Regions from separate parts of the Luteimonas sp. GW821-FHT14E02 genome, predicted to be linked through region 2. Evidence: riboswitches for the same ligand, from Rfam matches in the RefSeq annotation. Region 2 holds a riboswitch; the other holds the start of a gene.
The links. A riboswitch is a leader RNA that binds a small molecule or an ion and turns the genes downstream of it on or off. The one in region 2 is predicted to bind cobalamin.
Positions count from the first base shown of each region.

Region 1 (3,408 bases), on a different contig from region 2:
GATGGCTGGCGCCGGCGACGGTGATGCCGAAACGGAAATCGCCGAAAGCGCGATCCAGATCGATGCGGCCGATGTTGCGCGCGCGACGCGCGAGCAGGTTGCCGTAATCGGCATCGGGCGTGCCGTCGGGGTTGCGCTTGCTGCGGTTGCGCGGCGAGATGAAGCTCCACTGCGTGGAGACATCCCAGCCTGCGATCGTGGTCTCGAAGGTCAGCTCGGCGCCGCGCACGCGGGCCTTGTCGACGTTGTAGCCCTCGCCGATGTAGTTCGGCGGCGGGAACTCGAACACGATCAGATCGTCGAACCGGCTTTCGTAGAGGTTGAAAGTCCAGCTCAGCAGTTCGGTGTGCTGGCCGATGCCGATATTGAGCGTTTTGGAGGTTTCCGGATCGAGATCGGGACTGGCCGAGCCCGGGAAGTACAGATCGTTGAAGGTCGGCGCCTTGAAACCGGTAGCGTAGTTGGCACTCAAGCGGAAGCCGTCGCCGAACTTCATGCCCCAGCCCACGCCGCCGGTGGTGTGGTTGCCGAACTGTTCGTTGTCGTCGTTGCGCACGCTCAGTTGCAGTTGATGCGCGCCGAAGCTGCCCTGGTACTCGGCGAACACGCCGGTGTTGTCGCGCTCCGTTTCCGCGTAGTCCGCCGTACTGGTGATCTTGTCGTTCTGCCAGTCGGCGCCGGCGGAGATCAGATGATTGGCGGTGAGCGTGAAGTCTGCCTGCAACGAAGCGGTGTCGCGGCGCGTGTCGAAGGTGCTCACGTGCGCGCGTGCCTTGCCGGATTGCTCGAAGTAGGAATCCGCCTTGTCGTAGCTGCGGCCGGCCTGCAGGTTCACGGCCACGCGCTCGGATGGCGTCCAGCCGAGCTTGGCGCCGGCCACCTGCTGCACGTTCCTGGCGAAGTTGCCGGCGAAGAGGCTGCCGTCGAATTCGGTGTCGGCTTCGGCACGCAGGGCATGGCCTTCCAGCGTGAACGTCTCGCCCAGCTCGAGGCCGCCGCGCAGATTGAGCGAGCGGTTGCGATTGCCGTCGCGATCGGGTTCGTCGGCGAAGCAACCAGCGAATGGGTTAGTCGAACCGCGACAGGCGTTGATGCCGTCGGTGCGCGAGTAAGCCACGTCGGCGCCATACCAGCCGCGTTCACCGCCGCCACCGAAGCCGGCGCTGGCTTCGCGCAGGTTGTGGCTGCCGATGCCGAGACGGAAGCGCGGCGTGAACTTGCCCTGGTCGCGACGCGTGAAGATCTGGATCACGCCACCGATCGCTTCCGAGCCGTACAGGCTCGAACGCGGGCCGCGCACGATCTCGACGCGGTCGATCTGTTCGACCGGCAAATCCTGGAACGCCGTCGCGCCGTTGGTGGCGGGGCCGATGCGGATGCCGTCGACCAGGACCAGCACGTGGCCGGAGCCGCTGCCGCGCATGAACACGCTGGTGACCTTGCCGGGACCGCCGGAGTTGCCGATGTCGACACCGGCGCGGCCGCGCAGCAGATCGGGCAGGTCGCGCGCCTGGCTGCGTTCGATCTCCTCGCGGTCGATCACTTCGGCCGGGAACAGGCTGTCGATCAGCGGTACCTGCGTGCGCGTGGCGGTGACGATCACTTCGTCGAGATCGGTCGCGGCCTCGGGCTCGGCGAAAGCCAGCGACGGCAGCAGCGCGCAGGCGGCGGCGAGCGGCAGGACGCGGAGGTGGATGGTTCGGAATCGCGGATTATTGCGAGAGGATCCGCGGCATGCGCGGGGTTGAGCGTGCATCGAATGTTCTCCATCGCGTGCACCCACGCACGCGCCGAGCCAATGGGAGTCGCGAGGAGAAGAGGAAGTGCGAGGCAGAACGAGCGCAACGGGCGCCAGCGCCGCCGCAATGCCCTCCGCATCGCAACCTGTCGACTCCAAGGCCGGTCTCCGGGCTTACGAGTTGAAGTCGTGACCGACTTCGGCCGCGGCGCCTTCCCGTGTCGAAACACAGTGGCGAATGCGTTGGCGTGACTCGCTTACCGTTGCGGGGGCAGCGCCGGAATGGTCGATGCGCAGTAGCGCGCGACGTCACCGGCTTCCCGTTTCAATCCGCTGGCATTGGAAAGTCCGCGCGTGGATGCACGGGCTCTTGCGAAGGGACTCGCGCAATGCCTTTGGATCACCTCGAAGCGCGGCGATTGTATGCGATTGCGCCGGGGGCCGCCGCTTCCGGCTCGGCTGGCCGCATGCCGGGGTGGTTCAGTCCTTGTCGGGCTCGTCGAAGAATCCGAACGACGGCGCGGCATCTTCTTCCTGATGATGCGTGGTCGTCACCGGCCCGGCGGCGGGTCGGCCGCGTGGCGCGGGCAGTTGCGCGATCGCGGCCTCGGCCTCGGCGACGAGCTGCGCACGGCGCGCCTCCGGCACTTCCTGCCAGTGGCAGTCGCACAGCGCGCCTTCCAGCGCGTAGAGCAGGTTGAGGCTGGGCTTGAAGCCGGCACGCTTGACGCGCATGAAGGCCTCGACCGGTCCGGCGGCGGCAAGATCGTCGAGCGTGCGCAGCCCGACCTGCCGCAGCCAGGCGGCGCTCTTCGGGCCGACGTTGCGCAATTTCAGCGGAGCGCTCATCGCGGCCTCATCCCAGTGATGCCACGAAGAGGGCGGCGATCGCTTCCAGGCCGGCCTGATCGTCGGTGTCGAAGCGAGCCAACGCCGGGCTGTCCAGATCGAAGACGCCGATCAGGGCACCGTCCGGCCGGACCAGCGGCACCACCAGTTCCGAACGCGAGGCGGCATCGCAGGCGATGTGGTCGGGCACGGCGTGCACGTCCTCGACGCGCTGCGTCTGCCGGCTGCGCGCCGCCGCGCCGCACACGCCCTTGTCGAGCGGAATGCGCACACAGGCCGGCAGGCCCTGGAACGGGCCGACCACCAGTTCGGTGCCGTCGTAGAAGTAGAAGCCGACCCAGTTCAGATCGGGCAGGGCGTGGTACACCAGCGCGGAGAGATTGGCGGCATTGGCGATGCGGTCGCGTTCGCCGGCGAGCAGTGCCTTGGCCTGTTCGGCGAGCTGCGCGTACTGCTCGCGCTTGCTGCCGCTTAGACTGGAAGAAGTGAACATGTGTGCAGTCTAGCAACAGGCCATCCGCAGGAGGCGGCGATGCCACAACCCGGTCACGGCCCCCATCCTGGCGGCTTCTACGTCACCGGCACCGATACCGGTGCCGGCAAGACGCTGGCCAGCTGCGCGCTGCTGCACGCATTGCGTGCCGAAGGCTGGCGCGCGGTCGGCATGAAGCCGCTGGCCAGCGGTTGCACGCGCACCGCGGAAGGCTGGCGCAACGAGGACGCGTTGGCGCTGCAGGCGGCGGGCGATCCGGTGGCGCGCTACGAGGACGTGAATCCCTACGCGCTGCCGCGGCCGCTGGCGCCGGAGCTGGCCGCGCGCG
Region 1 is NZ_JBXAPK010000002.1:4,837-8,244, forward strand. Features, by position in the region: gene btuB (TonB-dependent vitamin B12 receptor) at 1-1,756, opposite strand, end outside; cobalamin riboswitch at 1,881-2,105, opposite strand; gene AC1RNP_RS03140 (TfoX/Sxy family protein) at 2,219-2,587, opposite strand; gene AC1RNP_RS03145 (GAF domain-containing protein) at 2,595-3,080, opposite strand; gene bioD (dethiobiotin synthase) at 3,120-3,408, shown strand, end outside.
Region 1: linked by a shared signal. The riboswitch ahead of btuB (TonB-dependent vitamin B12 receptor) and the one ahead of AC1RNP_RS02095 (ribonucleoside-diphosphate reductase subunit alpha) in region 2 are both predicted to bind cobalamin.

Region 2 (3,408 bases):
GGCGGCCGCTATCCGGGCCTGCGTTCGGAACCGTTGCTGCCGGGCCGTTTCGCACCGGTCTGCAGTCCGCACCTGGCGCTGCGCACGATCGCGGACCTGCCGAAACATCCGCTGATCCGCTACGCCTGGCATCTGCAGGAAGCCGATACGCCCGACTGGCCGCGCTGGCTGCGTGAAGCCGGCATCGCCGACGATGCCGTGCGCGGTGGTCCGCTGTTCTCCGACGAAACGCATGCCATCCAGGCCGCGATCGCCGGTCAGGGCGTCGTGCTCGCCAGCCTGCCGCTCGTGGCCGATGAGCTGGCGGCCGGTCACCTGATGGTGCCCTTCGGGCCGGTGCTGGAAGGCCACAGCTTCCATCTGGTGTGGGCGCCGGAATCGGAATCCTCGGAGGCGTTCACGCGCGTGCGTGATTGGCTTCGGAGCGAAGCGCAGGCCTTTCAGCCTGCCCAAGCTTCGTTGTAGATACGCGTGTGCGCATGTCGATTCCAGATAGCAGCACCAATGATCGTTTTCAGATGACCTAAAGTCCGGAAATCAGATTTGCTCAGGGGGAGCGCAAGTGTCCGACAATCCGTATCAGCCGCCGATGGCGCCGGTCATTCCCGCCACGCCCCCAACCACACCTGCCGCCCCCAACAGCGGGCCGAGCGGGTTGGGCGGCTGGCTGATCCTGGTGATGATCGGCATGATCCTGACGCCGATCAAAATTGGCATTCTCATTGCCACGACGCTGTTGCCGCTGCACCGCAACGGCACCTGGGAGATCCTGACCAGCCCCGGCACCGAGAACTATCATCCCCTCTGGGCTCCGTTGTTGATCTTCGAGATCGTGGGCAATATCGCCTTCATGCTCGCTTGCGTGGTCCTGCTGAGCCTGTTCTTTACGAAATCGGCACGCTTCCCACGAATGTTCATCATCTATTTCGTGGCCAATCTGATTTTTCTGATTGTCGATTATGTTCTGGGCGAACAGATTCCGGCGGTCGCCGCGGCGGGGCCTGCCGGCGCCGTCGAGATTGCTCGCACCATGATCGCCGCCCTCATTTGGGTGCCTTACATGCTGGTTTCGAAGCGGGTGAAGAACACTTTCGTCTGAGTCATAGCACACTGCATCGAATTTCCGCCCCAACATTTCGTGTTGACGTTAATTTTTAACCACGATATGTTGTGTCTGTCGGTTCCGACGGCATGCGCCGCCGGATGAAAAGGGAAGCCGGTCCAGGCTCGTGAGAGCCCATTCCGGCACTGCCCCGCAGCGGTAGGTGGAAACGAAGTCGTATTGGATGCGAGTCCCTCGCAAAAGCCCGCACACCTCACTACGTTGACGACGTAGTTCGATGTGCGGTCTGTCCAAAAAAGCACTGGGGCGGTGGTCCCGGGAAGCAACGACAAGTAGGAGGCCCGGGCGTACCGCCTGAGCCACGTCCACAAGTCCGAAGACCTGCCGACAGCCGCGCGATCTGCACGCCGCGCGGTGCCGGCCGCGGAATCTCCGGGGGGAGATGGCTGGTGACGCATTCGGCCGACGGTCTCCGTCGCGGCCGTTGCGACGCCGCTTTCCGACCCTGTAGCTCCCGCCCGCCGCCGCGACGCCTTGTCGTCGCGACAGCACCGGCTGGGCGAGGTCGCGCGCGGATGGTTTTCGCCATCTTCGTTGCGACGTCGCCGCTTCTGCCGTCCCGCGAGGGAGCGACGGCACGGTGCGTCACCACGGAGCCAGCACCATGACACAACAAGACACCGACACCGCGATCAAACCCCCGGCGGAAACGGCTGCGACCCACGAATCTTCCTTCCTGCTCACCGCACCACCCACGGCCACGGCCATGCAGGTGCGCAAGCGCAACGGCGGCAGCGAGCCGGTCGATCTGAACAAGATCGTGCGCGCCATCCAGCGCTGCTGCGACGACCTGCACGCGGTCGATCCCATGCGCGTGGCCACGCGCACCATCTCCGGACTCTACGACGGCGCCTCCACGCGCGAACTCGACGAACTGTCGATCCGCACCGCCGCCCTGCTCACCGCCGAGGAACCCGAATACAGCCGCTTGGCCGCGCGATTGCTTGCGAACGTGATCGCCAAGGAAGTGGCCGGGCAGGAGATCCACGCCTTCTCGCAATCGATCGCGCGCGGCCACGATCTCGGGCTCATCAACGATCGCCTGCTCGGCTTCGTGCAGCTGCACGCGCGCAAGCTCAACGACGCCATCGACGCGGCGTTCGATCTGCACTTCGATTATTTCGGCCTGAGAACGCTCTACGACCGCTACCTGCTGCGTCATCCGCAGTCGCGCAAGGTGATCGAGACGCCGCAGCAGTTCTTCCTGCGCATCGCTTGCGCACTGTCCGAGGACGTGCCGGAGGCGCTGGCGCTGTACCGCCGCATGGGCAATCTCGACTATTTGCCGAGTTCGCCGACGCTGTTCAACAGCGGCACCACGCATGAACAGCTGTCCTCGTGCTTCCTGCTCGATTCGCCGCAGGATTCGCTGGAGTCGATCTACGCGCGCTACGGCGACATCGCGCAGCTGTCGAAATTCAGCGGCGGCATCGGCGTGAGCTACACGCGCGTGCGCTCGCGCGGCTCGCTGATCAAGTCCACCAACGGCCATTCCAACGGCATCGTGCCGTGGTTGAAGACGCTGGACTCCTCGGTCGCCGCGGTGAACCAGGGCGGCAAGCGCAAGGGCGCGGCCTGCGTGTACCTGGAACCGTGGCACGCGGACGTGGCCGAATTCCTCGAACTGCGCGACAACACCGGCGACGAAGCACGGCGCACGCACAACCTCAATCTCGCCAACTGGATTCCCGATCTCTTCATGCGCCGCGTCGAGGCCGATGCCGACTGGTCGCTGTTCGATCCGCGCATCGTGCCGGAATTCACCGATCTGTACGGCGAGGCGTTCGAGCGCGCCTACGAACAGGCGGAAACGCAGGGCAAGGCGGTGAAGACGATCAAGGCGCGTGAACTTTACGCGCGCATGATGCGTTCGCTGGCGCAGACCGGCAACGGCTGGATGACGTTCAAGGACAAGTGCAACCGCGCGAGCAACCAGACCGCCAAGGCCGGCAACGTCATTCACCTGTCGAATCTGTGCACTGAAATCCTCGAGGTGACGTCGGCCGAGGAAACCGCGGTCTGCAATCTCGGCTCGATCAATCTCGCGCACCATTTTGACGAAGACGGAGTCTTCGACTTCGACAAGCTCGGCGAAACCGTGCGCCTGGCAGTGCGCCAGCTCGACCGCGTGATCGACCTGAACTTCTATCCCATCGAATCCGCGCGCCGCGGCAACCTGCGCTGGCGACCGGTGGGCCTCGGCTGCATGGGCCTGCAGGACGTGTTCTTCCGCCTGCGCCTGCCGTTCGACGGCGAGGCCGCACGCGCGCTGTCGGCCAGGATCG
Region 2 is NZ_JBXAPK010000001.1:494,562-497,969, reverse strand. Features, by position in the region: gene gcvA (transcriptional regulator GcvA) at 1-465, shown strand, start outside; gene AC1RNP_RS02100 (DUF2569 domain-containing protein) at 563-1,099, shown strand; cobalamin riboswitch at 1,162-1,466, shown strand; gene AC1RNP_RS02095 (ribonucleoside-diphosphate reductase subunit alpha) at 1,728-3,408, shown strand, end outside.